DNA from 3 places in the Paenibacillus sp. FSL H7-0756 genome. Region 1 is predicted to be linked to each of the others. Evidence: predicted binding sites of a transcription regulator. Region 1 holds the regulator's gene; each other region holds the start of a gene.
What was found. The regulator Rex, encoded in region 1, represses fermentation and respiration genes when NADH is low (regulators of the CRP and FNR family bind a similar motif). The targets are predictions, from matches to a motif close to TTGTGAAATATTTCACAA.
Positions count from the first base shown of each region.

Region 2: qoxA (cytochrome aa3 quinol oxidase subunit II) is a predicted target of Rex. The motif match lies at 8,056-8,073, and genes of this name have one in related genera.
Region 3: NST04_RS31635 (flavocytochrome c) is a predicted target of Rex. The motif match lies at 8,476-8,493, and genes of this name have one in related genera.

Region 1 covers NZ_JBBOVT010000001.1:3,583,316-3,593,257, forward strand. Annotated here, with positions in the region: gene panC (pantoate--beta-alanine ligase) at 1-795, shown strand, start outside; gene panD (aspartate 1-decarboxylase) at 788-1,171, shown strand; gene NST04_RS15725 (tetratricopeptide repeat protein) at 1,286-1,924, shown strand; gene dinG (ATP-dependent DNA helicase DinG) at 2,041-4,902, shown strand; gene NST04_RS15735 (redox-sensing transcriptional repressor Rex) at 5,041-5,691, shown strand; gene NST04_RS15740 (amidohydrolase) at 5,681-6,982, shown strand; gene NST04_RS15745 (cell wall elongation regulator TseB-like domain-containing protein) at 7,012-7,533, shown strand; gene NST04_RS15750 (aminoglycoside adenylyltransferase domain-containing protein) at 7,780-8,541, shown strand; gene NST04_RS15755 (hypothetical protein) at 8,810-9,352, shown strand; gene NST04_RS15760 (AAA family ATPase) at 9,345-9,942, shown strand, end outside.
Region 2 covers NZ_JBBOVT010000003.1:315,970-325,911, reverse strand. Annotated here, with positions in the region: gene NST04_RS27285 (mismatch-specific DNA-glycosylase) at 187-708, opposite strand; gene NST04_RS27280 (DUF6449 domain-containing protein) at 910-2,916, opposite strand; gene NST04_RS27275 (ABC transporter ATP-binding protein) at 2,891-3,793, opposite strand; gene NST04_RS27270 (GntR family transcriptional regulator) at 3,786-4,175, opposite strand; gene NST04_RS27265 (MFS transporter) at 4,368-5,816, opposite strand; gene NST04_RS27260 (TetR/AcrR family transcriptional regulator) at 5,972-6,589, shown strand; gene NST04_RS27255 (polysaccharide deacetylase family protein) at 6,686-7,840, opposite strand; gene qoxA (cytochrome aa3 quinol oxidase subunit II) at 8,340-9,356, shown strand; gene qoxB (cytochrome aa3 quinol oxidase subunit I) at 9,401-9,942, shown strand, end outside.
Region 3 covers NZ_JBBOVT010000003.1:1,303,739-1,313,680, forward strand. Annotated here, with positions in the region: gene NST04_RS31590 (RHS repeat-associated core domain-containing protein) at 1-2,949, shown strand, start outside; gene NST04_RS31595 (hypothetical protein) at 2,965-3,225, shown strand; gene NST04_RS31600 (hypothetical protein) at 3,446-3,595, opposite strand; gene NST04_RS31605 (hypothetical protein) at 3,970-4,296, shown strand; gene NST04_RS31610 (Crp/Fnr family transcriptional regulator) at 4,497-5,153, opposite strand; gene NST04_RS31615 (lactate utilization protein) at 5,266-5,943, shown strand; gene NST04_RS31620 (DUF4291 domain-containing protein) at 6,110-6,736, shown strand; gene NST04_RS31625 (response regulator) at 7,027-7,746, shown strand; gene NST04_RS31630 (hypothetical protein) at 7,872-8,330, opposite strand; gene NST04_RS31635 (flavocytochrome c) at 8,515-9,942, shown strand, end outside.

The DNA.
Region 1 (9,942 bases):
TATCTGCACGAAGGACATGCCAGCCTGTTGCGTAAGGCAGGGGAGAAGAGCGGCACGGTGGTGATGAGTATTTTCGTCAATCCGCTGCAGTTTGGCCCGAATGAGGATTTTGCTTCCTATCCGCGGGATGAACAGCGCGATCTGGAGCTGGCTGAACGTGAAGGCGCGGACCTGGTGTTCATCCCCAGTGTTGAAGAGATGTATCCGCAGCCGATCCGTACAGGCGTATCGGTCTCCTCGCTTACGTCGCAGCTCTGCGGCGCTTCGCGTCCGGGACATTTTGACGGAGTGACTACTGTGGTCAGCAAGCTGTTCCATATCGTGCAGCCGGATTACGCCTTCTTCGGACTGAAGGATGCCCAGCAGGTAGCTGTTCTCCGCCGGATGGTGTCTGATCTTAACATGAACGTGGACATCATCGCCTGTCCTATTGTGCGCGAGGAAGACGGGCTGGCGCTTAGCTCCCGTAATGTCTATCTGAGCAGCGAGGAGCGCAGACAGGCACTGGTATTATCGCGTTCCCTGCGCGAAGTGCGTCAGGCTATGGAAGAGGGCAGCATTTGTACGGTAGATGAAGCGCGGGCCCTGCTGGTCTCGGTCATTTCTGAATCCCCGCTCGCAGTGATTGATTATGCGGAAATTCTAACCTTCCCTGATCTGGAAGAGCTGGAAGGCGGCAACAGGCTGACGGATGCGGGCGGAGAGGTTATAATGGCTCTGGCTGTGAAGTTCGGCAGAACCCGCCTGATTGATAATAATGTATTTATTCCTAAGGAGGCACACGCTCTTGTTTAGACATATGATGAAATCCAAGATCCACCGGGCAACGGTTACTGAAGCCAATCTTAATTATGTGGGCAGCATTACCATTGATGAGGATCTGATGGAAGCCGCTGATCTGCTGGAGAATGAGAAGGTGCAGATCGTGGATAATAATAACGGTTCCCGTCTGGAGACTTATGTCATTCCAGGTCCGCGCGGCAGCGGCGTCATTTGTCTGAACGGGGCGGCGGCGCGTCTGGTTCAGCCTGGCGATACCGTGATTATAATTTCCTACGCTGTCATGTCCTCCGAGGAGCTGGCGGCCCACAAGCCGACTGTAGTGTTCGTTGATGCTGGCAACAAGCCGGTGAAGCTGGCGGATCACGAGATTCACGCTACAATTGCCTGAAGTCCGCGCTTTGAGCCATGTAATCAATGGCAGGGATGAAGACCCCTGTACTTGCTGATAATGAACTTAGGCAAGCTTAAGCTGACTTCATTATCAGTAAGGGTGGGATGTCCGGTGTTTCAACATTTATTTGCTGAGATGAACAAGATGCTCCAGGAGATCAAAGCCGACTATCCTACTGCGGAGGGTGCCCGCCGAAGCGATCTTTTATCCAAGTATAATATGCTCCACCGAATCAGTGATAATGTAATGGATGAGTGGCTGCTCTTCGCCGAGAAGCTGAGCGAGTTCCGGGAACAGGCCGATTTCCAGACTCCGCCAGAGGAATTGCCGGAAGAGGAAGCGCCCGAGCTTGGGATGGATGCTTTTGTCAGGGGCCAGGGCTATTACAAGCTGCTGATGTACCGCAAGTGCATTGAACAGTTCAGGGAGGTTACGGCTAAGTATCCGGACAGCCTCGCTGCCCGCCTGTATCTGGCCATGGCTTACCTCCAGGAAGGTGAAGGCGACACCGCCTGGGGACATCTGAACCACATGCTGGGCCTGATCCGTGAGGTGAAGCTGAAGGCGATGATCTATAATGCGCTGGGCTGTATCCGGGCTTCCCAGGAACGCTTCAATGAAGCCAGCGAGCTGTTCAGCCTGTCGCTACTGCATGACCCGGATCTGCCGGAGCCGAATGTGAATCTGGAGGTATGCCGCAGACGGGGCGGGAAGCTGGAGTTTGGCCATCAGCTGGTTTCGCTTTTATAACTTTATCCTCGGTTTCTTTAGGCGATGTGCCCCGTTTCCCGGGGTGTGCATCGCCTTTTTTCGTAACTTCTGTTATGCTGATAAAGAGTCTCAAGTGAAAGGGAATAGAACTTATAATGAAATTTGCCGTGCTTGATTTTGAAACTACGGGAACCCAATCTGTGGGAGAGATCATCCAGGTTGGCCTTGCCATTATAGAAGAAGACGGGACGATCTCCCGGGTGTATGGTTCCTACGTCAAGCCCGGAGCGCCAATTCCTCCTTTTATTACGGGCCTGACCGGAATTACAGACAGTGATGTACAGGATGCGCCGGAGCTTGATGAGATGATGATGGAGCTGGTGCCGCTGCTGGATGATGTCGTTCTTGTCGGACACAATGTAGCGTTTGATTTTCATTTTTTGCAGAATGCGCTGGACCGCTGCGGCTATCTGCCGTTTCAGGGGCGGATTCTGGATACGATTGATTTTCTCAAAATATGCTTTCCCTCGCTGAGCACGTATCAGTTAGGCGCGGTAAGCAGCCACTTCGGCATTACGCATGACCGTCCGCATCAGGCGGACAGTGATGCACTTGCCACGGCTATTGTGCTGCTCAAATGTCTGGAAGAGCTGCACAGTCTGCCGCTGCTGACCATTCAGCGGCTGAATGAGCTGTTCGCGGACGAAGACAGTGATTTGGCCTGGTACTTCGACGGTCTGCTGCGGGAACGGGAGATGGAGACCTTTCAGCCGGAAGGGGAGCTTAGCTTCTACCGCCAGCTTGCGCTGGCGGTGGGGGACTGGGCGGAGCTGGCTTCGCCGCGGGAGGAAGGAAGCGTCAACCCGCTGGAGAATATTACCTTTGAAGAGTATATGGATGAGGTGACGCTGCGGCTGAAGGCCGCTCTTCCCCAATATGAGAGCCGTGAAGCCCAGGAGCTGATGATCCATGAGGTCATTACAGCGCTTGAGCAGGACAAGCATCTGCTGATTGAAGCGGGAACTGGCACCGGCAAGTCGCTGGGCTACCTGCTTCCGGCCATCTACCATAGTGTGAAAAGTGACCAGAAGGTGATGGTCAGCACCCATACCATCAACCTTCAGGACCAGCTGCGTGAGCGGGATATCCCGCTCTTAACCAGCGTTGTGCCGTTCCCGTTCAAGGCCTCCATCTTTAAGGGAAGAGGGCACTATTTGTGTCTGCGCAAGTTCGAGCATAGAATGAACAAAAAGGATTTTACGAGTCCAAGGGAAGAAGCACTCACCGCTGCACAGATGCTTGTCTGGCTGACCCAGACGACGACCGGCGATGATGAGGAGCTTAACTTAAGCGGACGGGGCGGGGATTTCTGGGAGACTGTAGCCAGCGATACCGACTCCTGCCTGGGACGCGCCTGTCCCTGGTTCCGCAAATGCTATTACCACCGTGCTAAGCATGAAGCCGGGATCTCCGATGTGGTGGTCACCAATCACTCCAAGCTGTTCGCAGATGTCAAAGCCGGACATCAGCTTCTTCCGGCTTACGACCATCTTGTTATTGATGAAGCCCATCATTTGGAGGATATTGCCGGCAAGCATCTTGGCATGCAGATGAAATATTTCACATTTGCCCATACCCTCACCCGTCTCTACAAGGATAGCCGGAGCGGGCAGCTGCCTGCTCTCCGGCAGAGTCTGCAGTCTTCGGGCAGTGAGCAGGCTTCCGAATGGAGCGGCGTGATCGACCGGATCTATCCCGATCTGCTGACGGTGAAGGAATCCTGGGATGCGCTCAGCGACCGGCTCTTCAGCCTGCTGCCCGAGCGCAGCGATGCCGGGGCCGGTGAAGCAGGCCAGCTGGTGGCGCGCCTGCAGCCGGGCAAGAAGCCGAAGGATTGGGAGGAGTTGGCTGCCCTTGAGAATACACTGAACCTCAGTCTAAGCGACATCATCCGTAAGGGTGACAAAATGCTCAGTGAGATGCGGGACACGGACAGCCAATCCTCCTCGGACAGTCTTGTGACTGATATCGGCGGCTTATTCAAGGATCTGGCATCCATCAGAGAGCAAATCCGCTTCTTCATGAGCCTGAACGATGAGAATATCGTGTATTGGCTGGAGGGAAGCGGTAATTATAAAGGTAAGTCGCTGCAAATGTATGCCGTTCCTGTAGATGTCAGTACCCAGCTCAGGGAGCTGTTCTTCGACAAGAAGAAAAGTATTGTCCTGACCTCGGCCACCTTATCCGTGGATAAGTCCTTCCAGTTCATGATCGATAATCTGGGCCTTGGTGAAGCTGCGGAGCAGGGGCGTCTGATGACTGCGCTGCTTCCTTCGCCGTTCAAGTACCGTGAGCAGGCGCTCCTGGTCATTCCCCGCGACTTCCCGAGCGTCAAGGGAAGTATAGGGGATGCCCGGTTTGTGGACACGCTTGTACATTCCCTTGCCGAGACTGCTGTAACTACAAGGGGCCGGATGCTGGTGCTGTTCACCTCCTACAAGATGCTGCGGCAGGTGTATGACCCCCTGAAGGAAGCACTTGCCTCTCAGGATATCGCGGTGCTCGGACAGGGTGTGGAGGGCGGCAGCCGAAGCAAGCTGATCCGCCGCTTCCAGGACAGCCCCGCTTCGGTCCTGCTGGGTACCAGCAGTTTCTGGGAAGGGGTGGATATTCCGGGAGAAGCATTGACCTGCCTGGCGATTGTCAGACTGCCGTTCCAGCCGCCGAATCACCCGCTGGCAGAAGCGAAGTCGGAGCTGCTTCAGGCACAGAAGAAGAACCCGTTCATGAAGCTGTCCGTGCCGCAGGCTGTCATCCGCTTCAAGCAGGGCTTCGGGCGGCTGGTCCGCACGGCGCAGGACCGGGGCATCGTAATTGTGTATGATACCAGAGTCATTGAATCGTATTACGGAAAGTACTTCCTGTATTCACTCCCCGGTCCCAAGATGGAGCATATGCTCACTGAGCAGATGGTCCCGAGAATTGCCGAATGGCTGGATGACGGCGGGGTTTCCTAATTCATCTGCTATTGCTATTATTAATAAGTCATGATTCACCTGAAGAGCCGTTCCCGCCCTGTCCTGCCGGTCCGGCAGGCGGGGGGCACGGTTGCTATAATTGTACGGGTCTAACACAACTTTTAAGGAGGAGAATACATGAAATCGGATAAAATATCGGAGGCCGTCGTGCGCAGGCTCCCAGTGTACCTGCGTTTCCTGAACGATCTCCAAAAACGTGAAATCTCCACAGTCTCTTCTCAGGAGCTGGGCCAGAAGCTTGATCTGAATCCCGCCCAGATCCGTAAGGATTTGGCTTATTTCGGTGACTTCGGCCGGAAGGGCATCGGCTATGATGTATCCTATCTGATTGAGAAGATCCGCCATATCCTGAAGCTTGACCAGCAAATTAATGTTGCACTGGTTGGAGCCGGTAATCTCGGTCATGCCTTATCTAACTACAACGCTTACTTGAAGGATACGATGAAGATTACTGCGATCTTCGATGCTTACCCGCCAAAGGTGGGCCAGCAGATCAACTCGCTGGTTGTGCAGCCGATGGAGGAGCTAAGCAGCACCATCCGCTCGCAGGGCATCCGGATCGGGATTATTACCGTACCTGACAGCGAAGCCCAGAATGTAGCTGATATTCTTGTGGACTCCGGCATCGAGGCGATTCTGAACTTCGCACCGGTTATTCTCAAGACGCCTGCCAATATCCGGATTCATGCCGCAGATTTCACCACAGATCTGCAGAGCCTGGCCTATTATTTGCATGATGGAAAGGATGAAACTGAAGATGAGCAGTAAGATCACGATAATCAAGAACGGGCACTTTCTGGTTCCGGGCAGCGATAAGCCGGTTCTAAGCGGGTATATGACCCTTGAGAATGATCTGATTACTTACATAGGTGAAGCTGAGCCGGTAGTGGACGATGGCGCTCAGGTCGTAGACGGCAGCCGTCTGCTGTTTATGCCTGGTCTGGTCAACACCCATGGACATACTGCCATGTCACTGCTGCGCGGATACGGCGACGATATGGTGCTTCAGACGTGGCTGCAGGAAAAGATGTGGCCGATGGAAGAGAAATTCACTGGTGATGATGTATATTGGGGAACCTCATTGTCCGTACTGGAAATGCTGAAGGGCGGCACAACCACCTTCCTCGATATGTATGATCATATGGACCGGGTAGCGGAAGTGACGGAGCAATCCGGTATTCGGGCGGTGCTGATGCGCGGCGTGATTGGGCTGTGTCCGGCAGAGGTACAGCAAGCGAAGCTCGCTGAGGCCGTTGCTTTTGCCCGTAACTGGCATGGCAAGGCTGACGGCAGAATTACGACCATGCTCTCGCCGCATGCCCCGTATACCTGTCCTCCAGAGTTTTTCATGAAGTTTGTGCAGGCTGCGCATGATCTGGATCTGCCGATGCATACCCATATGTCCGAGACGCGCCATGAAGTGGAGCAGAACGTGGCCGACTACGGTCTTCGTCCGGTCGCGCATCTGGAGAAGCTCGGCATGTTCACCCGTCCTTCGCTCATTGCCCACGGCGTTCATCTGAACGATGAGGAGATTGGAATTCTGGCCCGCCATAACGTTGGTGTGTCGCATAACCCAGGCAGTAACCTGAAGCTGGCGAGCGGTGTTGCGCGTGTTCCTGAGCTGCTGCGAGCCGGGGTTAAGGTCTCTTTGGGTACAGACAGTGCAGCAAGCAACAACAATCTGGATATGTTTGAAGAGATGAGGCTGGCGGCTCTGATCCATAAGGGCGTAAGCGGTGATCCTACAGCCGTACCGGCTCCTGAGGCGCTTCTGATGGCCACGGAGTACGGGGCACAGTCTATTTTCCTGAGCGGGGTAGGACGGCTTGCAGCAGGGATGAAGGCCGACTTCATCGCACTTGATATTGACCAGCCGCATATGCTCCCGCATACCGATCTGCTCTCCCATGCCGTCTATTCGGCCAGCGCCAAGGATGTAGAGCATGTATGGGTGAACGGCCAGCAGGTTGTGAAGCATGGACAATGCCTGACACTTGATGAAGAAGCCATCCGCCGCAAAGCACAGGAGACGTTCGAGAGCCTGCTTAAACGGTAATTCAGGGGAACGGGAAAGGAAGCAGCGTGGTGAAGAAGAAGAGGAGAAAATGGATCTGGCTGGGGATTACCGTGGTGCTGCTCCTTCTGTTCGGACTAAGCCAGTTCTATGCCTACATTATGAAGGACCAGTGGAACGAGCGGAGTGAGGCCAAGGAGCTGGCCCGGGCGCGTGCCGGACTAACGGAGGTAACCAAGGCTCAGAAATCCGTCTGGAATGAGAATGAGATCTACTGGGTGCTAACCGGCAAAAACGAAGCCGGGACCGATCTGATGGTGTGGGTCCGTTTCACCTTGGAGGGCAAGCCTGCCGGTGGCGACAACGGCCTGTATGCTGAAGAGCTGAGCAAAGGCACCTCAGAGGAGAAAATGCGCGGAATCATAGCCGATCAGCTGCCGGACGTGAAGATCGAACGGCTGCTGCCCGGTGTATACAACGGGGAATATGCCTGGCAGCTATTTTACAAAAAAGACGGGCGATTCTATTACAACTTCTACCGCTTCAAGGATGGCAGCGCCATCGGTGAGGGGTACAGTCTGCCGAACCGCTAAGCTAAGGACTCAGCGGCAGAACTAAATTGCGGGGGAACAGATTATCTGTTCTTCCGTTTTTTTGTATCCATCATGTCGAAAATATTCTGGAACCGTTCTTGGACTAGTGGCAGACGCGGAACTGTGGCTTAATGGAGATGTATGGTTTGAGATACATCGATGATTATACTCAAATTGATATACGAAGTGTGTACTTCGAATGCTATCGCCAACATGCATATATGTCTCTCAAGGAGGAAGAATAAATTGGAAGTTTTAGCATATTTGGATCAGGCGGTGGATTTATTTAAGGAAGAGCTGGGGGATAATCTGTCGGGGATTTATCTGCACGGCTCCCTGGCCATGGGTTGTTTTCAACCGGATTCAAGCGATATTGATCTGCTCATTGTCGTAGAGGACAAGCTGCCAGCAGAGGTCAGTCATAGACTTGCCGGTCGTATCGTAACCTTTCATGACAGTCTGCCGAATAAGCGCGGAATTGAACTGTCTATCGTCCTGAAGACATACCTGCACAACTTTGTGTATCCTACGCCATTTGAATTTCACTTTTCAGAAGCTCATTTAGAGCGGTATAGAACCAATGAGAATTATCTGTGCGCCGGCTTTGAGGATGCTGATCTGGCGGCACATTTTGCAGTAGTCTACCATCGCGGGTTTATCTTGTACGGGGAGCCGATCCGCGAGGCCTTTGCGCCGGTAGACCAGAGGTACTATCTGGATTCCATTATCAGGGATATCGATGATGCGCAGGAGAATATTGGGAATGCTCCACTCTATTACACACTAAATCTATGCAGGGTGCTCTACTATGTGCAGGAAGGTCATGTCTCTTCCAGGAAGGAAGGCGGGGAGTGGGGACTGCAGCATTTGCCGGAACGCTATCATGGGCTGCTGATACGTTGTCTGATGGAATATAGCGGCGCGGCCGTTGCCGAAGGCTATGAACTGGAGCTTTTAACTGATTTTGCGGAATATATGATGGCTGAAATTGGTCTTAGCCGGATATAGGGGACACCGGAATATGAATGTATCAGCGGCATTTCAGGCTATGAATCTGAGCTGCCGTTTTTTCATGCCGTATGAAACATCCAGAAATTAGAATCAAAAATTTTAAATATATTCACAACTTTATGTAAAATCGTATATACACCTGTGATATACTACTACTTGTATTAAGACATGCTTAAGAGCATGTCAGTCTCGGATGGGCGCTAGACACGCTGGATGGTCTTTATTATAGAGTTATGCTCGGTCATTATTGAGAGGAGGACGTTTCTTGAAACTGCGTCTTATGCCTGTGCTGCTAACGTCTCTGCTGTCTGCTGCATTATTGTTTGGTGGCTGGTATTCTTACCGTCAATTCGCGGTGCAGGAGCCGCTGCAGAAGCTGGTATCATCCTACGAGGGAGTGAAGGATTCCCATATTACTATTAAACGCAATGAGGTCACTTTGAAACTGGATTTGCAGCCGGGCACGAAATTACGTGAGCTGGTGCAGTACGTATCGAGAGAAGGCAGCACTGCTATTGACGGCAGGACCCTGAAGCTGGATGTGGAACAGAAGCCGAGTGAGCTGCTGGATGAGTATTGGGATAAAGCAATGTTCTCTGTAGCGGAAGCGATGGAGAGCCGGAAGTATACATTGATACCAGCGAAGTTGGATGGGCTGAAGGAGCAGGACAGCAAGTACAGCGGGGTTACAGCCGCCACAGAGATTGACGACAATAATGTGTACGTGAGCCTGAGCAACGGCACTGAGAGCAAATTTATCATACTGCCGCGTGCAGCAGCCAAGATGGGAGTGTGGAACAATGCCTAAGTACTGGAAAGAGGTTGTAGCCGGATTCGTTCCGGTCATGCTGATTTTTATGGCTTTTGTGGGGATTAATATCTTCCCTGTAATCATAGCACTTGGTATGGTTGCCGCTCTCCTGTTCATTGCCCATGCGCGCGGCGGTCTGGCCGTCAATGCAGGTGCAGATAAGAAGCGCAAGAAGAACGGCCCGTCCAAGCTTACCTTTGAAGAGATCGGCGGACAGGACAATGCCAAGCAGGAGCTGCGTGAAGCGCTGGACTTCCTGATCCGGCATGAAGAAATCAGCAAGTTCGGGATTCGCCCGCTCAAGGGAATTCTGCTTACAGGCCCTCCGGGAACCGGGAAGACGCTGATGGCCAAGGCTGCGGCACATTATACTAACTCTGTATTCGTAGCTGCCTCAGGCAGTGAATTCGTTGAGATGTATGTCGGTGTGGGTGCGGGACGCGTACGCGATTTGTTCAAGGATGCCCGTACGCGCGCGCTCAAGGAGAATAAGCAAAGCGCCATTATTTTCATCGATGAAATTGACGTTATCGGCGGGAAGCGCGAAGGCGGACAGCAGCGAGAATATGATCAGACGCTCAATCAGC
Region 2 (9,942 bases), on a different contig from region 1:
CACATGCTTGCGCGCCAACAAATGTATGCTGTTTTTCGCATACATTCGGGCCACACGCCTGCACGCCAGCAAATGTATGCTGTTTTTCGCATACATTCGAGCCACATGCTTGCGTGCCAACAAATGTATGCTGTTTTCCGCATACATTTAAGCCGGTTACCCATGTACCAGATCCCGGGCCCGGCTTCAAGGCTCCTGCTCCCCCGTAAAGTCACGCAGCTGCGAGTAGATTCCGATGATCTCCGGCATCGGCATGCGGACCAGGCCGCTGGAGGATGGAGCAACGAACTCCCGGACTCCGTCCACCACCGGAGCAATGCCTTCCTGGAAGCCCCAGGCGGCTGTAGTTCTGCGGCTGAATTCTGTGTACACGCCCTTGCCGACAAAGCAGGCAATCTCCGGGCGGTATTCCTCCAGCTTGGCCCGCAGGAGCTCACGGCCCTTGGCGTACTCCTCCCGGGTGATATCTTCAGCGCCTACGGTGGGGCGGGCGACGATGTTGGTGAAGCCGTACCCCAGCTTCAGCAGCTCCCCGTCCTCGGAGGCCTCATATAACCGCGGCGTCAGACCGGACTTATGCAGAATACGCCAGAAATTATTTCGCGGATTGGCGTAGTGATGCCCCAATTCCCCTGAGCGGATGCTGGGGTTGAATCCGATGAAGACAATCTGGAGTCCGTGATCCAGATGATCCCGTACCTCTTCCATGCTTATCCCTCCTTACCGATCACAGCCGCATGGCGCGCCTTTGTACGCATAATTGCGCCAACTTATTCTTAATATACCCATGCTATGTCATCAGGCACACCTGAAGCAACATTCGGGCCAAACAAAAAAATCCCCCATTAACGGACATACATCCATTAACGGGGGAATCGCATACTACCGGCTTACTCCAACATGAGCAGCCTAAGGCAGAAGCGCCTTCAGCGCCGGAGACATCTCCTGCTCCTCCAGCGAAATAAAATTAATCGTTCCTTCCTTATACTTCATTCTCACCACAACTTTCCCCTCTTCGCGGGTGAAATTGCGCCGGTGCTCCAGAATGCCGTTAATCAGGGTTTTGTCTGTAATCTCGACTAGCCGGCTCTCATTTCGGGCTAAGTTCATCCGGGTCTCGGGATCATACCTCATCCCGGAAGGCAGCTCGCTGTGATGGATATCCCTGAACATCTCGGCGGATACGACATCCGCTGCAGTAATTTTGATTTTGGCGGCATAGCCCTTCTGTTCCAGCCAAGCCCCCAGCTCCTGATAGGAGGGGAACCAGTCATAGGAATAATTGACGCTGTTTCCGTATTGATCCGGCTTAAGTCTAACACGGATAGCAGCCCGTGCCCGCTGATCCGAAAACTGATCCTCGTAGGACATATTCAGTATTTCCCGAGTTAGAATGTCCTTGAACTCCTGAACCTCCTGCGGGTCGGAAATAGTGACCGCCTTGTTCAGGTTCCCGAGCCAGATGCTCTCCACATTCTCCTTCATCCGGTAAGTCTGGTAGCGCTCGCGCTTGTAATCTGCATGCTCCATAACCGCCTTCAGCTCCGGCTCGAAGCCTGCCCGCGGAACCAAATACATCCGCTGCAGCGTCCTTCCATTCTTCAACTGGTAAGACAGTACGAAGCGGACCCGTGAAGAGTAGCTGTCGTCCCACACATTCCTCTGCTGTTCCGGTCTCGCCGTGACGACAGCCCGGTGCAGTGCGGTTATTGCTTCGATATACTTCGGGTCTTTGGACCGGATATCATCGACCAGGACTTTGGAGTTCTCATCCCCCTGCGGCTGTGTTAATTGCTCATAATTGCCTCCGGCGAATACCGCAGCCACCTTATCACCCGCCGGAACCCGGTTCTCATATCCGGTTAAGCCGGATACAGGAACATAGAGCAGCAGTCCCAGCAGTGCGCTGTACAGAGCGAATTCAAGCGGCAGCCTGCGGGTTAGGATATGCCAGCTTTTGCGGAGTACCATCTCTGCGGCAAGATAGCCGATCAGCCCTCCGGCCAGGACGCTGCCGATAATCCAGCCCGCCCCCTGCTTGTCGCCGCCAATATAGGCAAGAGCCACAAGCATACTGCACAGCATCACTCCCGCTTTGAACAGCGGATCGAAGTAGGTGAAGGCTACCGCATGTCCGGCCTTCTCGCTATGACGCTTAGGGTACAGTACGAAGCACAACGCCAGGAACACAGCGGTTAGAAGGCCATAGACCCACAGCTCCTTATAGCTGAAAATCGTATAGGACATATCCATCATCCGCAGAATTGGCGACCAAGCTTTATTAGAAAGACTCGGCAGTCCGGACCCGTTCAAGTAGCCATACAGATAACGATTCAGATGCACATTAATAAACTCCAGAAGAGCCGACGGCAGCAGCAGCAGAATGAAGACCGCTACACCCTGAAGAATGGTCTGCCCTGTACATATCCCCACAAACATAGTGAAAACAAACAGGAATAGGTTCAGCACCGTGAGGATCAGACACCAATCCCAAACGTATGATATATGGTAGATGTACATATTGCCGCTCAAAGGCTGAACCAGAGCTGTAATCGCACCCGTGATCCATATCGGCGGCAGCAGCAGAAGCAAACCGCTAAGCATGTGGGAAGACAGCAGATGCGAGCGGCGCAGCGGGAGGCTGTGCATCAGATCCGAGGCCATTCTGGCCTGCAGATAACGGGACAGGAACAGCCCGGCAATCGCCGGAAAAGCCATAATGACAGGCGCTACATCAGCACCCAGGTTGAACAGGCTGCTAATCTGCACACGCTCCCCGGTCAGATCACTATAAGTGAACATTTGCAGCGGAATGAGACATAACAGCACCAGCGTATACAGAATTCCAATCCACCCATGCTGGCGCAGGTTCTGACGGATCAGGCTGGCGTTACAGAATAATCGGCTGTACGTCATAACCGGCACCTCCCATTTCATAAATAAAGATTTCCTCCAGCGTCAGCGGCAGCAGATCGAATACATACGGATCATAGACATGGAAGGCCTGGCTGATTCGTTCCCGCTCACCTTTGACAATATACAGCCTGACACTTCCCCGCTCCTCCCGGTGGAGGATTTGCAGGATGGATTCCAGCGCAGCCGCATGGCGTTCATCGCGGAACGCGACCTGTACCTTATGCGTGTCCGACTTCAGATCATCCAGATCCTTCTCAACCAGCATCCGCCCTTCATGCATAATGCCGACATGATCGCACAGATCCTCAATCTCGCGCAGATTATGCGAGGAGATCAACACCGTAAGCTCACGCTCGGCGACCTCCTGGAACAGGAGATTCTTGATCTGGCGGCGCATCACCGGGTCAAGCCCGTCAATCGGCTCGTCCATGATCAGCACCTCCGGCCTGCAGCTAAGCGCAAGCAGAAGGGCTGCCTGGCGCTGCATCCCCTTGGAGAAGCGGCTGAGCTTGCGCCGGGGATCAAGCCGGAACATGGCAAGCAGCTCGTCATAGCGCTTCTGGCTCCATTCCGGGTAGATGGACTTGTAGAAGGCTGCCATACTCCGGATGGTCGCCTGGGGGAAGAAGTACGGGCTGTCCTGCATGAAGATCATTCTGCGCTTCACTTCCGGCGACTCGTAGACTGGCTGTCCGCCAAGCTTGACCGTGCCTGCATCAGGACTGTAAATCCCGGCAAGCATCTTAAGAAGCGTGGTTTTGCCTGCCCCGTTAGATCCCAGCAATCCGTAAATAGCGCCTTTATGTACAGTCAGCGACAGATTGTCAACCGCCTTATCCCCCTGAAAAATCTTGTTGACCCCGCGTATCTCAATCATGGCTGTTCCCCTCTCTTCTCTGATCCAGCGACTGGCGGTACAAGGCACTGATCTCGCTCTCCGTAAATCCGAGATAGACCGCCTCCGCCATCAGCCGCAGCAGCTCTGTCTTCAGCTCTGCCCGCTTGCTCTCGTTGTGCTCCTGCTGCATGGCGGCTACAAAGTTGCCCTTGCCCTGCAGCGAATAGATATATCCCTCACGCTCCAGCTCCCGGTAAGCCTTTTGGATCGTATTGGGGTTCACCGTGAGCTGTGAGGATAACGCTCTTACCGAAGGCAGCTGTTCATCCGCCCGCAGAATCCCGTGCATAATCATCTCTTTGACCTTGTCGGTCAGCTGCTCATAGATCGGCTTGCGGCTGCGTACATCCAACTCGAACATGACAGTCCTCCTTTCATCTGATACTCCGGCTACTGTATCATAGTGTATTAACTGTACTACTATTATTAATACAGTTGAAGGTTAATGTCAATCATTAACTTTTACTTTGTCTAGTTTTAACGTATCACGCAAATAACCCCCGCCTGCCTGCTATGGACAGATGGGGGGTTATGATTGCTTAGCGGGACTGTTCTATTGAACATGAACGCTGCTGCTACGCCGCTGTCTGCGTTCATCGCTGAACAGGGCAGCGCCTATACCCGGGAGCAGCAGGCAGCCTGCGAACTTATAGGTCTGACTGAACGCATCCACAGCCGCCTGCTGCTGCCTTATTGCCACGGTCCCTGCCTTAGTGCTTGCGGAGTTCGCCGCACTCAGCTCTTGGGTTGTATTATGCTGGAGCACAGTGACGATGATGGCCACACCAAGCACACTCCCCAGCGCCTTCGCCATATTCGTCACCCCAGAGGCTATACCTACCTTATCTTCAGGAACGACCCGGATCGCCGATGACATCACAGGCGCCATCGAGAGCCCCACGCCGAAGCCGGTCACTGCAAGCCGGAGCATCACCGCACCCAGCGTAGAATCGGCCTCTAGTCCGCTCATGGAATAGGTGGCACCGCCAATCAGCACCATTCCCGCTGCGGCGAACAGACTGCTGCCGTATTTCGCAGACAGCGGCCCGGATACAGCCGAGCTGGCGATGGAGCCTAAAGCCATAGTTGAGAGGACCAGCCCTGCCTTCAGCTCCGGTACCCCCATCACCCGGGTCAGATAAAAGGAGGTCAGCAGCGAAATATTCATCAGCGCCGCCCCAAGCACGATCATCGATACCGAGGTACTGTTGAAGGCCCTGATCTTCAGCAGGGACAGGGGCAGCATCGGCTCCTTCCCCTTAGACTGCGTAAGAAAAAAGAACACCAAAAACAACACCCCCGCAGCCATCAGCCCCAGGAACATACGTGAGCTCCAGCCGTAATCCTGCACTTTAATCAGAGCATATGTAATGCAGAACATCCCTCCTGTAATCCCCAGCATTCCGCCATAGTCTATGGACCGCCCTGCTGAATCATCCCGTGACTCCTGAATGAACAAAGCCGTCAGCCCTATACTTAGCAGCCCAAGCGGTACGTTCACAAAAAAAATCCACTCCCAGCTCAGCTTCTGTGTCAGTATTCCGCCAAGTGCCGGACCGCTTGCTGCAGCCACTCCCGAGACGGCCCCCCAGATGCCTATAATCAGCCCGTGCATTTCTTTGGGGAAGGTAGTGGTGCTTAGCGGAATGGTAACCGGCACAATAATGGCGCCCGCCAAGCCTTGAATGATCCTGAACAGAATCAGCATGCCAAGGGAAGTGGAGAGTCCGGCCAGCAGGGAGCTCAGTGTGAACAGCCCCACGCCAATGATAAACACCTTCTTCCGTCCGAACTGATCGGCCAGACGCGAGGCAGTCAGGATGAATACGGCGAATGCCAGGTTATAGCCGTTCATCACCCAGGATACCTGCGACACACTCCCCCCGAACTGGCGGGTCATCTCCGGCAGGGCAATATTAATAATGGTCGTATCCAGCAGCGCCATGAAAAAGCCCAGCACAATCGCCGTAAAGGATAAAGCTCTGCGCATTCCAATCCCCATCTTGTTCATCTCCTGAAATATGAAATAGAGTTCATATTCAGATTATATGAACCACAGTTCATATTTGTCAATCAGAAAATGAACTTGAGTTCAGCTTTTATTGACAGCGTAAAACCGCTCCACTACAATTTGTACTATGAGGGGGACCTTACGATATGAGTGAAACAGAGGACAAGATTAGAACTCCGCAGCAGGAGCGAAGTATACGAACGAAGGAAGCCATTATCCGGGCCGCAATGCAATTGTTCTCAGACAAGGGTTTCCATCAGACGAACACGAAGGAGATTGCAGCTGCGGCCGGGGTGTCGACCGGGAGCTTCTACTCCTATTTCGTGGATAAAAGAGCCGTGTTCATTGAAGTGCTCCACATGTACGGAGATGAGCTGATGACTGAGGTCGAGCGGTCGATGGCCGAGATTAATTTCAATACGATTGAGCGCACGGACCTGATCCTGCATCTGATAGACACGCTTCTGCTCGCGCATAAAGCTTTTATCGGGTATCACAAGGATCTGAACATTATGTATCACAGCGATGAGGCCATCAAGCAGCTGATGGATGCCCAGTACGAGGCCGGCCGTCTTAAGACGCTGACCTATCTTCAGATGGGACAGGATGAACTGAAGACGGAAGATACGGAGGCTGCATCAATCATTGTGTTCGAGTCTGTGAGCGCGATTGTGGACTTCATCTCCTTCTCGCCGCAGCGGATCGCTGTGGACCGGCTGAAGTCAGAGCTGGTTCATATGCTGGTGCAATATCTGTACAAGTAACAGCAGCGTTTTCTATACATTTTTTCGCAAAAAAGAGCAAGCCTTCGGGAACAGATTGTCTCCCGGGCTTGCTCTTTGCTGTTGCTATCGCAGTAATCAGCGTTTATCCTTCCAGAAATTAAGCGGCTCCATATCCTTCGTAATGAGCTTGAAGGTATAGCCATCCTTCTTCAGCTTCTCCAGAATACGCGGCAGCACCTTGAGTGTTGCCTTCTGATCATGCATCAGAATGACCGGATTGGTCTTGGACGCCTTCAGCTTGTTCACCTGATCCATCACGGTGTTATAGATTCTGTCGCTGTTCTGTTTGTATTTCCAGTCATAGGAATCCACATTCCAGTCCCAGAGATGATAGCCCTGCGTCAGGACTTTATCGCGGAAGGACTTGGTGAAATACGGCTTGCTTCCGTATGGCGTACGGATCAGAGTAGTGCTGACTCCGGTCAGCTTCTTCAGCGTTGCATTGGCCCCTGACATCTCGGCAAGCGCCGCTGCCGGGGAAGCATAGAACTTCTCCTGGCGGTGGGTCACACCATGCAGAGCTAAGCCATAGCCTTCCTTGGCAATCCGCTTCACCTGGGCGGGATGCTGGTTCATATTGTTCCCCAGCATGAAGAAGGTCGCCTGTACGTCATATTTGTGCAGGATATCCAGCAGTTCGCCAGTTGTTGCCGACGGGCCGTCGTCGAAGGTCAGATATACGGTCCGGCCCGGTTTGCCCGGCTCACCGGGAGTGACCGGAGTGGCAGGAGTCGTTGGAGCCACCGGAGCCTTCGGCTTCAGGTCGGCAGCATATTTATCGGTAAACGCTGCATCAGTAAGCTGCGCCGAGCCGTCCTTCACACGAAGTAAATATTTATCTCCCGCATAGGAAATGCTATACCCGAGGTACCCGCTGACCTTCAGCGGAGCCATGAGTTTGCCGTCCTGCACAAAAGTGCCCATAGGCACGGTTGTGCCGTCCTTCAGCACCGCACCTCCGTCCTTGCTCAGCAGGGTAAGCGAACCCGTCCCGCCGGCTACGTGAATCCCGTTCGTCAGGCCGGTAAGGGTCCATTTCAGCTCATCCGCAAGTGCACGCAGCGGTACATAATAGGTGCCTTTCACAGAGACAGCTTCAATCGCACTTAATTTATCGTTGACTCCGAGTTTAAGTGTAGTGCTAGTAGCTTTGGCGTTAGCCGGGACCTGCACAAGCCCCATAATTAGGAATAAAGACATGAATAAGAGCAGAATTTTCTTGATGCGCACAGCAGCAGTCTCCAATCTATGTATATTTGTCTATCACTTTATCATATATACTTTTAACGTAATTTGAGAGATTGTAACCGGAAGCTAAAAAATTGTTACCCTTATGCAATGATAAATGAGGGTTCGCCATTATTTTCAGAAAGCACGCAATTCTCGTCGAATGCTGTCACAGCAGGTGTTATACGGTTAAATCAGCGGTTTTTGGCCCAGAATAATTGTGACAAAATTAATAACAATATCGGAATTTTGAACAAAAATTGAACAACCTTAAAATTAGCTAAAGCGCGCCACTACTGTGATCTTTATCATACCCTTATGTACTTGTAACAAATTGCTCACACATATTTAACTTGTTCGCCATTTTTAAGGTCTATTTTATATATTTATACAAAATATGTATTTTGCATTATGGGTAAGTAGTTCTTACTATAGATACAGATCAATGTACTCCCGTTAATGAACGGCGAATGAAAAGTAGTATTGAAGGAAGGAGTTCTATATGAAGAAAAAGGGACCGTTATACGCTTTGTTTCTAAGCCTGATCCTTCTCCTGCCGGGATGCAGCTCAATCGCTGTTTTGAACCCGAAGGGGCCGTCTGCGAGGACGTTATCTGACACCATCTTGCTCTCTATTCTTGTGATGCTCGGGGTTCTGGCTGTTGTCTACATTCTGTATATCTTTGTACTGGTGAAATATCGTGCGAAGAAGAGTAATGAGGGCTACATCCCTGAACATGAGGAAGGCAACAAGGTACTGGAGGCCATCTGGATTATCATCCCGATAATCATCGTAGCCTTCCTGTCCGTTGTTACCGTTAAGACGACTAACGAAGTAGAGAATGTGGCTGCGGACTATCAAGATCAGACTCCGCTGGTCATCTATGCTTCCTCTTCCAACTGGAAATGGCATTTCAGCTACCCTGAGGAAGGGATCGAGACCGTTAACTACGTAAATATGCCGGTGCATCGTGCGGTAGAATTCAGAATGTACTCATTCGGCACCATTACCAGTCTCTGGATTCCACAGCTTGCCGGGCAAAAGTACGCCATGAGCGACATGCTGACAACGCTTCATCTCTCCGCTGATACAGAAGGCTCTTATATCGGAAAGAATGCCAACTTCAGCGGTAAAGGCTTCGCTCACATGGAATTCGAAGCACTTGTCCTGAGTAACAAGGGTTACGAGGACTGGGTGAAGGAAGTGAAGGAAACTGCGCCTAAGCTGACTGAGGAAGAATTCAAGGGCCTGCTGGCCACGGATTACCTCGGACGCAAAACGTATTCCTCCACCCATCTGGAGTTCAGCCCGCCTCCTGGAGACCACGGCGAGCATATGAGCGGCGGCGGCAAGGAGATGGATATGGACAACGGCAATCCGGAGCATCAGGATAACAAGGAAATCCATCCGTCTCCCGAGCCGTCCAGCGGAACGGAATTCGACAGCAAGCCTGATCCGGAAGTCGATCAGCCGCTGCCAAGCTCCCCTGTGGATGAAAGCACACACGAAGGACACTAGCTCTCTGAAGAGCTTAATGCAACACACTGAAAGGAGCTACCCTAATGGATTTAGACAAATTTAAGGTTCACGGCGAACCCTTGATATACGGGGCCATGATCAGTATTGCACTGGCAACCATCGGGATTCTCGTAGGGCTTACCTATTTCAAGAAATGGGGCTATCTGTGGCGCGAATGGCTGACCACGGTTGACCACAAAAAAATCGGGATCATGTACATCCTCGCGGCGCTGCTGATGCTGTTCCGCGGCGGTGTAGATGCGATGATGATGCGTCTGCAGACGGCTGCGCCGGAAATGAAATTCCTCGATGCGCAGCATTACAATGAGGTCTTCACCACCCATGGTCTGATCATGATTCTCTTCATGGCCATGCCGTTCATCATCGGTCTGATGAACGTAATCATTCCGCTGCAGATCGGTGCACGGGACGTTGCCTTCCCGCGTTTGAACGCTGTCAGCTTCTGGCTCTTCTTCATGGGCGCCATGCTGCTGAACATTTCCTTCGTCATCGGCGGATCGCCGGATGCGGGCTGGTCAGCATATTTCCCGCTGGCGAGTCTTGAATTCAGCCCGACCGTAGGGAA
Region 3 (9,942 bases), on a different contig from region 1:
CAATACCGCTATGGATCTTTTGGGGTGCTGCAATCCGTCACGGATGCTGGCAATGCAACCATCAGTTACACCTATGATCTGGCATTGAACAAACAGCGTATGATCGACCATGAGGGGAATAATACGGTATATTCTTACAATAGTCAGAATCTGTTAACTGAAATGAAAGTGGCGGAGACAGGGGACAAAATTAACTATAGCTATGACGAAGCTGGAAATCGGACTGGCATGAATGACGAGAGTGGAACGTATAGCTACACTTATAATTCCCAGAATCAGCTGCTCCAGATTAGTAAAGACAGTAAGGTTCAGATCAAATACACTTACGATGTAATTGGAAATGTAGAATCGGTAACAGACACCTTGAGCTACACCACAACTTACCAGTATGACAAGTCCAGCCGGATGGCCCGTGTTGACTATGATGGTAAAGAAACTGCCTATTCCTATGATAAGAATGGCAACCGTACGATGGTACAGTATGAAGATGGCCTCAAGGAGGTCTATACGTACGATCTGAACAATCGTCTGCTAACCTTAACAAACAAACGGAATAATGGTTCTGAGATATCCAGTTACCGTTATACCTATGATGATGCTGGCCGGCAGATTACCAAGACAGATAGTTTTGGATCAACTGCATACAGCTACGATGATGCTGGCCGTATTAAGCAGGTAGAGTCACCGGGCAAGACGACGGTCTATGCCTATGATGGGGCAGGAAACCGGCAGTCTATGCTGGAGACCTATACCTCGCTGCAGCCTAGCAGTTATATCTTCCCGGATACCAAGCAAGCACTTCAGTATAAATTGAAGAAGAGTGAATACCTGTATTCTTCAAGTAATCAGTTGATGAAGCTTGAAGAGCGGATGAGCGATACATCAGGGAAGGAGTTGCTGCTCAAAACTGTAGATTATCTTTTTGATAAGAACGGGAATGAGCTTAGCCAACGGACAGCCTATACCCAGCCTCATACAACAGCAATGCACCAGTCTACCGGGGGAGATACTTACGAGGCACAGACTAAAGAAATTAATAGTCTTATCGAAAAAGTAACTCAAGCCTATGACGGGTTCAACCGTTTAACGAAAGCTGTCAAGGTGAAGGCGGGAGACCGGACAACTGTAAATTATGTTTATAATGGAGACGGCTTACGGGTAAAGAAAACGGTAAGCAGTGCTAAAGCAGGGAAAATAGCAAAGGAAACGAATTATGTATATGACCGTCAGCATGTGATTCTGGAGATGGACGGAAGCAGCAAACTCAATGTCCGTTACATCCGGGGCATTAACTACATTGCCAGAATGAATCAGGCTAAGGCATATACCTACTATTTGTTCAATGGACACGGAGATGTTGTGCAAACTGTATCATCTGCAGGAGAAGTACAGAACCAATATGACTATGATGTCTTTGGTAATCCTACTTTAAGCATCGAGTCCTATTCGGAATCCATCCGTTATGCAGGAGAGTATTATGATGGGGAGACAGGGCTGTACTACCTTCGGGCACGTTATTACGATCCGTACATCGGGCGTTTCCTGTCAGAAGACAGCTACTGGGGGGAAGACAATAACCCGCTCAGTCTCAATCTCTACACTTATGCCAATAATGATCCGATCCAGTATATCGATCCGACTGGCCACAAAGCCACGGCAAGCTCCATTCAAAGCCAGATCAACCGAAACGACGCTGCTGCGGACCGCCAAGAGCATCTGTTTCTGGCTAAGCAGAAGGCGTCCACACCGCCTCCAAAACAAGAGCCGCCAGCACCAACGAAGCCTGCACAGAATTCGAAGAAGTCTGCTTCGTCGGCGCCAGCAAATAATAATAAAGCAACTCCACCAGCCACGGTAACAAAGCCGCCGGCAACATCAAACAGTGGCTCAACTAGTAGCTCACGTCCATCGGCATCTGGAAGTGCAGCGGCGGCTGCAATATCAAAGTTGCAGCAGAAAAATACAGTTTTGGCAGCAGATCTGAAAAAAGCAAAGAAAGAAGAACAAGTTGTCCAGGCAACTAAAGCAGTCGTGAAGAAAGATCCAGTACCTGTTAAGTCTGCTGCAAAGAGCTCGGGCAGCGGCTCTGTGTTTAATGCCGTTAAAAATGGAACGAAGAACTTAGTTGTAAATACGTTTAACCTAATGATAGGCGACGATGCTAAGCTTGCTTTCGGCAAGGACAAATCGTTCCTACAAAGAAGTGCAGGTTCTGCTAACTTGCTGCTTACTGCCGCTACTTTTGGTGGGTCTGCAATTGTTAAATCTAGCGTTAAAGGTACTATCCAGTTAACGGAAAAAGTAACAGCTAAATTTTTCACATCAGCTGTGGTAAAGGATGCAGCAGAAATAGCTGGAACTAAGGCAATCCAGAAAGCAGCGCAGCAAACTAGTGCAGCAGTAGGGAATCAGACTGTTCAGGAGATGTTGTCGAATAGCCCGAGTGGGCTGTATAGTAAACTGAGACAACAAGGTATTCCAACCACTCTGACGAATGATGAGGTTAAGGCGGCTAATTCGGTTAATCTTAGGATGCAGGCTGAGGGGACGAGTAATGCTATTAATCGGTTTGATGGTGGTCCAGTCCATATCCCCATGGATGCTGATAGGTTCAATAGGATGAAAAATGCTTTTGAAAAGCAAGGTGGTCTGATCGTAAAAGAAGATGAGGCACTTCCACTGTTGAATTATCATGGGGTTGAAGCATCAACTTTAGATGCAACTACTATAGCTTTTAGGCCCAATCCTTCTACATCTGCGGTGTTTGAAGAATTTATTCATGCAACTCAGTACAGAACTGGAAGAGCAAACGGCTCAAATATTATTCAAATGGAGATTGAGGCGAAGGAAAAGTTGATTAACTTTAGAAAAGCATATAGAATACCGAATTCTGAGACTAGAGATACAATTCAACAACTCAGAGAATACAGACAAATGTTGAAGAAATAAAAGGCGGTGAAGCGTATGTTTTCTATAAATGTTGAATTTTCAATGTATATAAAGAGTGTGAATATTGTTGTAATAACTGGAAAGTACCTTGGCGAACTTACAGGGGATTTACTGGTAGATGCAAACAATACTGAAAATGAATATGTAATTAATAATGTTGTGCATATGGGCTATAAAAATCCACAAATGAATAATGACACTATTTCTTTAAATCTTAAACCAAACGGGTATGAAGCAGAAGAGTTAGTAGGTAAATGTTTAATAAGTCCCGATTAATTTCTTGAGAACCCTGATTGGCTTTATGCCATTCAGGGTTTTTCTTTTGGAGAGGGCTACCCTATGCTGAATGAACCTAATATTCAACCAATAAAAAGAAATTACTTATTTAAAGAGATTCTAATTTCATATCTGCTCACCGTTAGCGAAATTCCTTTTCTATTACTTTTCACAACAGCCTAAATTCATTATAAAACTCAATCAAGCCGTCCCGCTTCATCTATGCCAGCTCTCTGGATAGGGCGCTGCGGTCTGCGTCCAGATATTCGGCCATCGCTTCCCGGTCAAAGGGGAGTGTAAAAGCTTCGGTTCCAGCTTCACGCCTAACTCTTGTTAAATAAGTTAAAACCTTATCTCGAATAGTCTGCATAATCAGACAATCGTTCCGGTCATGCAGTTCTAACGCCCGTTTGGCGACACTATCGAAAAAATTGTTCGTGTGTCTTACCGAACTTTGTGCAAGGGCTCAATATGTTTTGAATAGGAATAAACAGCACCTCAAGCGGTTCTATGGCCTGTACTTTCACAGGGAATTTATGTTATTCATGAGAGGCTTCACGTTGCGTGTGCAACATCATTTTGCTTTTTACTATACTATATTAATGACTCAACTTTTTTCGCTTGGGACATTTCAAGAAATAAACTCATCAGGCATGAAAGTCCGTAGAATAGCATTTCACCACCCCTATAGCCAGAGAGAACTTGAACCATTTGTATCCTGAAATTATTAGGAGAGTGACAAGTATGAATAAGGATAAACTTTTTCAAATATTAGTAGACCCATCGGCATCAGATGCGGAAAAAGATGATGCAGTGATTGAATTAGGAGAAAACTTTCAAGATGATGAGACAGTGGAGTTTTTAATCAATGTGTCAAACGAAAGTGACTGTAATGAAATGATTGCAGGAAGTTGCGGCGAGTCAATCGGTCAAATTTGGCTTACGATACAAAGGATAAATTATGACATGTTGTCTCAGTTAAAAGGTATTGCCTTAAAAGAGGTGCTATCCTTAATTAAAGCACAGCGCCCGGAGTGGTACAGAATATATTTGGAATTGTTTCCTCAATAAATTATAGCTAAAGCACTTTGGGGGGGCCACAGCCATTTCATGGCTTATGGGACACACCCTCTATTTTTTATAAATAGAAAGTCATCCCCAATATCATCCAATCAAAGTTAAAAATGCTGAAATCCCCCATAATGACTACCCCACATAAGCGACCACATCAGCCCTGCTTTCCTTTAGTGAAATTCCTTTTCCATTGTTTTTCACAACAGCTTAAATTCATTTCTATAAAACTCAATCAAGCCGTCCCGCTTCATCCATGCCAGCTCTCTGGATAGGGCGCTGCGGTCTACGTCCAGATATTCGGCCATCGCTTCCCGGTCAAAGGGAATTGTAAAAGTCTCCGTTCCCGTTTCACGCCTAACTCTTGTTAAGAAAGTTAAAACCTTATCGCGAATAGTCGGCATAATCAGACAATCGTTCCGGTCATGCAGTTCTAACGCTCGTTCGGCGATACTATCGAAAAGATTGCCAAGTAATTGTTCGTGTGCCCTACCTAACTTTGTGCAAGGGCTCAATATGTTTTGGATAGGAATAAACAGCACTTCAAGCGGTTCTATTGCCTTTACTGACATTGGGCATCTTCGTCCACGGCTGGCTGCTGTGAGAACAGCGGTATATCCGCCCGGGTAATGGAGGGATACAATAATTTGTTTTCCTGTGGGGCTTAATTTCGTACTTTGAGCAGTACCTTGCAATATGATGCCGATGTCATCAACGAAATCGCCCTCCCGGACTACCATCTCATCTTTTGTATATTCTTTCTGTGTGGCTGACAGACAATTAAGCATTTGGGGAATATCATCTGGAGCAATCCCTGAAAATAAACGTGATTGACATAGGGAATCTAAGTTATTCATGATAAGCTTCACGTTGCATGTGCAACATCCTTTTTCTTTTTACTATACTATATTAATCATACATACACACGAAGTTAGCCACCTTGCCTAATGTCAGAACGGAGGAAGAACCATGCAAGCGAAAGAAGATTCAATCAAAGCGAGAAACCGGTTGTTAGCCACCAAGGTCATTAAAAATCTGCAAAGTAGAAAATTTGAAGCTTATTATTGTGACAACGCCATTGAAGCTGCAGAAAAGGCACTATCCTTAATTCCGGAACAGTCTTCGGTATCTTGGGGCGGGTCCGTCACGCTTGAGGAAATCGGGCTTCTTGACCGGGTACGTCATGGCAGCTATACCATCATTGATCGTGATACAGCGCAAACGATGGAGGAACGTTATGACCTCATGCGCCAATCTCTTTTGTGCGGCACTTATTTAACCAGCTTCAACGCCGTTAGTGAAGATGGGATACTGGTCAATATCGACAGTGTGGGCAACCGGGCGGCAGCGATTACTTTTGGACCGAGAAGTGTGGTTGCTGTCGTTGGGATGAATAAGGTGTGCAAGACCGCTGAAGACGCAGTGATCAGAGCCAGAACCTATGCCGCCCCCATTAACGCAAGCCGTTGTTCGAGTTCGTCCAGCCCATTCTTACATTCACCGCAAAAAACGCCCTGTCTGATCAATGGTGCATGCGCAGATTGTAAATCGGATGATTGTATCTGTTCTTACATCGTCGAAACCAGAATGTGTAAGACAGCGGGGAGAATAAAGGTTATTATTGTTGGCGAATCTTTGGGATTTTGAATTTTGAATAAGGATTAATAGCGGCTTTAGGGTAGGAGAATCTCATCTATCCCAAGCCGTTTTTTCTATTTGGTAGGAAAAGTTGTTCTAAAGTTAGACTGAATAGCAGACTCAGAATATACTGATAAGAGCAGCATTAGAAAAAAGTTCGGAGGCAACCATTCAAATGACAACTGTGCGAAAACAACTGGAGCGGACGATAGATACAGAAGACAGAATAATCATGGCCCATTACAATGAGTCAACAGTCCGGGTGTATCAGGCCTATAATCACAAAATTGCAGATGAGGTATCAGAGCTTGGGCAATTCGGGCCTTCTTTTAAAATTGATCGAATGACTTGGATCAAGCCTTCTTTCTTATGGATGATGTACCGGTCGGGTTGGGCGACCAAAACGGATCAGGAGCGGATATTGGCGATTGATATCACCAGAGAGGGCTTCAATTATATTTTGTCACAGGTAGTCCTGTCCTCATATGACCCTGACTTGTATGCTTCCCAAGAGGAGTGGCAGACGAAGTTACAAGCTTCCCAAGTGAGATGTCAATGGGACCCGGATAGAGATATCCATGGGAACAAATTGCCGCGAAGAGCCATTCAGTTAGGTCTCAGGGGCGATATGGTGCATAAATACATCCACGAATGGATAGTAGAAATCAATGATATTACTGAGCTTGTAATCGATACCAGAGAGGCTATACAATCCGGGAAGTTCAGCACGGATCTGCTGCCGAAGGAGACCCCGTACTATGTGGAGGATGCTATTCAAAGAACTTTAGGGATACTTAAGTAAAATTCTTATAGTTTTCATTTTAGGGGCTAGAAAAGTGAAAGTTATTAATGTTTAGGCAAGTTTAGAAATTTAAGTTAAGGGGAAGTGGCGGAGGGGAATTTTGGAACTGGAGGAGCGGTAGCGACCGCCTTTGTCACCGGATTTCTACCTCTAAGAGCGTATAAAATCAAGAAATCTGGGGACAACAGCGGCCGGAAGTCCAAAACTTCTCTGGAGTCACGGCCAAACCCTAACCTAAAATCATTAGTTCAATCAATATACTGTAATTGCACAAAAGACAAGGAGAACCCATGAACATTAGAGTGTTGATCGTAGAGGATGACCCGATGGTGGCGAAGTTTAACCGGCATTATCTGGAGCAGGTTGCGGGCTTTGAGTATGCGGGCTGGGCGGCGACAGGGGATGAGGCAATGACGATGCTGGAGAAGGAGCAGGTCGATCTGGTGCTGCTGGATATATATATGCCGCGTGTCAGCGGGCTGCAGCTGCTCTCTGCTCTGCGGGAGCAGGGGAGCAAGGTGGACATCATCGTGATCTCCGCCGCCAGCGACAATGCCAGCATCCGCAAGGCGCTGCAGAACGGGGCTGTGGATTATTTGATCAAGCCGTTCGAGTTTGCCCGGTTTCAGGCGGCCTTGTCGGCGTATCGTGAAGATTATAAGCTGATGCACAAGGAGCATCTCAGCCAGGAGCAGCTGGATAAGCTGCTGCGGCATTCGCTCGGGACGGAAGAGGAGAAGAACGCTGCCCTGCCGCTGCCTAAAGGACTTGCCGAAGGCACACTGGAGAGCATCTGGAGCACGATTAACCGGCTGGAGAGCCCGGTATTCTCCACGGAGGATATCAGCAGCCATGCGCCCATCTCGCGGATCTCAGTCCGCAAATATCTGGCTTTTCTGACGGAGGCAGGTATTCTGGAGATGGAGCTTAGCTATGGTGCGGTAGGCAGGCCGGTGTATATGTATAAGGTGAGGCCTGAAGGGCATGAACTTATCCGTAAATATCTATGAGCGTTCTCTAAATAAAACGGAGTCACGGTTGTCCCAAGGCTGTCCCAGGCGTTCCATGACTCCATATAGCCGTCACAATAGCTGTGAAGGTTATTAAGCTATGCCATACATAAGCGTGCGCAGAATCAATCGAAGGCCTGCTGCAGAGCCAGCGGACTGAACTCGTTAATGATTTTATAGGCTACCAGGTGCGGGTTGTTCATGTCATTGTCGTAGATAATCATGTGATGCTTGCCCTTCAAAATAATGTCGAACCGCTGCTTCCGGTCGGCCTGCACGATGGTAAGGTAATAGCTGTACTTGTTGTCTGTATTGACATTGCGGGCGGATTTCATCAGGCGGACACCAGAGAAATCATCGTAGATCCGCTTAATTGCTTCCGGATCGGTGATCACAATATCCTTCTGTTCACCGGGAACAGAAGACAGGCGGGTAATTTCCAGTGCAGCGATATCTTCCAGACGGATGGTTCGGGCAACTACTCTTTTGAATGAAGTATAGCGGCTTGCGGTGTAGCTCATCAGGGAGACACCGGCTGCTGCCAGAACAGCACCGGCCAGCCAATATTTTTCGCTTTTTTCCATAGTTTCTGCTCCTCCTAGTGATACGGTTGTATAAGCTCCAATTATAAATCTATAACCACATTCAAGCAAATTCACTACCTTTATTTACTTTATCATTTCTTTAATTACTAAATATTCTAGTCGGGGCTCCTTCAGGTTATGATGATTGTGAAAATATGCACAATGACAATTGGAGGAGAACAGAATGAACAGAAAGAGATGGGGAAGTCTGCTGGGCAAGGGGTTGTTGCTGGCAAGTCTGGTGGTATTGCCTGCCTGTAACAGCACCAAAGGGGAGTCTACGGACATTGTAATTATCGGCGGCGGCGGAGCGGGGATGACCGCAGCACTTGAAGCACATAGCCAGGGAGCCAAGGTCATTCTGATAGAGAAAATGCCGATGCTTGGCGGCAACACCGTCCGCGCGGAAGGCGGGCTGAATGCGGCAGGAACACCCTATCAGGCAGCGGCTGGCATCAAAGACAGTCCGGAGCTGCATTTCGAGGATACCATGAAGGGCGGCAAGAATCTCAATAACCCGGATCTGGTCAGAACGCTTACGAACGGTGCAGCGGCTTCCGTGGAGTGGCTGAAGGAGAATGGAGCCGAGCTGTCTGAAGTGGGACGCGCAGGCGGGGCAAGCGTGAACCGGATTCACCGTCCGAAGGGCGGCGAGGCGGCCGGAAATTTCATCGTCGTTGCGCTGAAGAAGAAGCTGCAGGATGAGAAGATTGACGTAAGAATGCAGACGACAGCCAAAGAGATCGTCAAGAATGATGAGGGTGTAGTTACCGGAGTGAAGGTGACCGACAAGGAAGGCAAGGAGTACACGATCAATGCCAAATCTGTGATTCTGGCCGCCGGCGGTTTCGGAGCCAACATGGAGATGATCAAGGGCTACCAGCCGAAGCTGGAAGGGTTCTCCACCACTAACCAACCGGGCGCAACCGGCGATGGTACAACGATGGCAGAGAAGATCGGCGCCAAGCTGGTAGACATGAAAGAGATTCAGATTCACCCGACCACCATTCCGAATCAAGGCGTGCTGATCACGGAAGGTGTACGCGGAGACGGTGCAATTCTGGTCAATAGCGAAGGCAAACGATTCACCAATGAACTGCTGACCCGCGATGTCGTGTCCCAGAATATTCTGGCCCAGTCCGGCAAGGTAGCTTACCTGATCTTCAATGATGCGCTGCGTGCGAACCTGAAGGCAACCGAGGTTTACTTTGGAATGGATCTGGTCAAAGAAGCGGCAACACCTGAAGAATTGGCGGCACAGATCGGTGTAGACGGCAAAGCACTGGCGGATACACTGAATACGTATAATGGCTTCGTTGCTTCCGGTAAGGATACAGAGTTTGAACGGCCGGATCTTGAGCTGTCTTTTGAAAAGGGAAAATATTATGCAATTCAGGTAACACCGGGAATCCACCATACCATGGGCGGCGTAGCGATTAACACTCAGGCTCAGGTGCTGGATACCAAGGATCAGGTCATTGCCGGGCTGTATGCTGCGGGCGAAGTAACCGGCGGGGTACACGGCGCGAACCGTCTGGGCGGTAATGCACTGGCAGACATCACTACCTTCGGGCGGATTGCAGCAGATGAAGCTGTGAAGGCACTTAAGCAA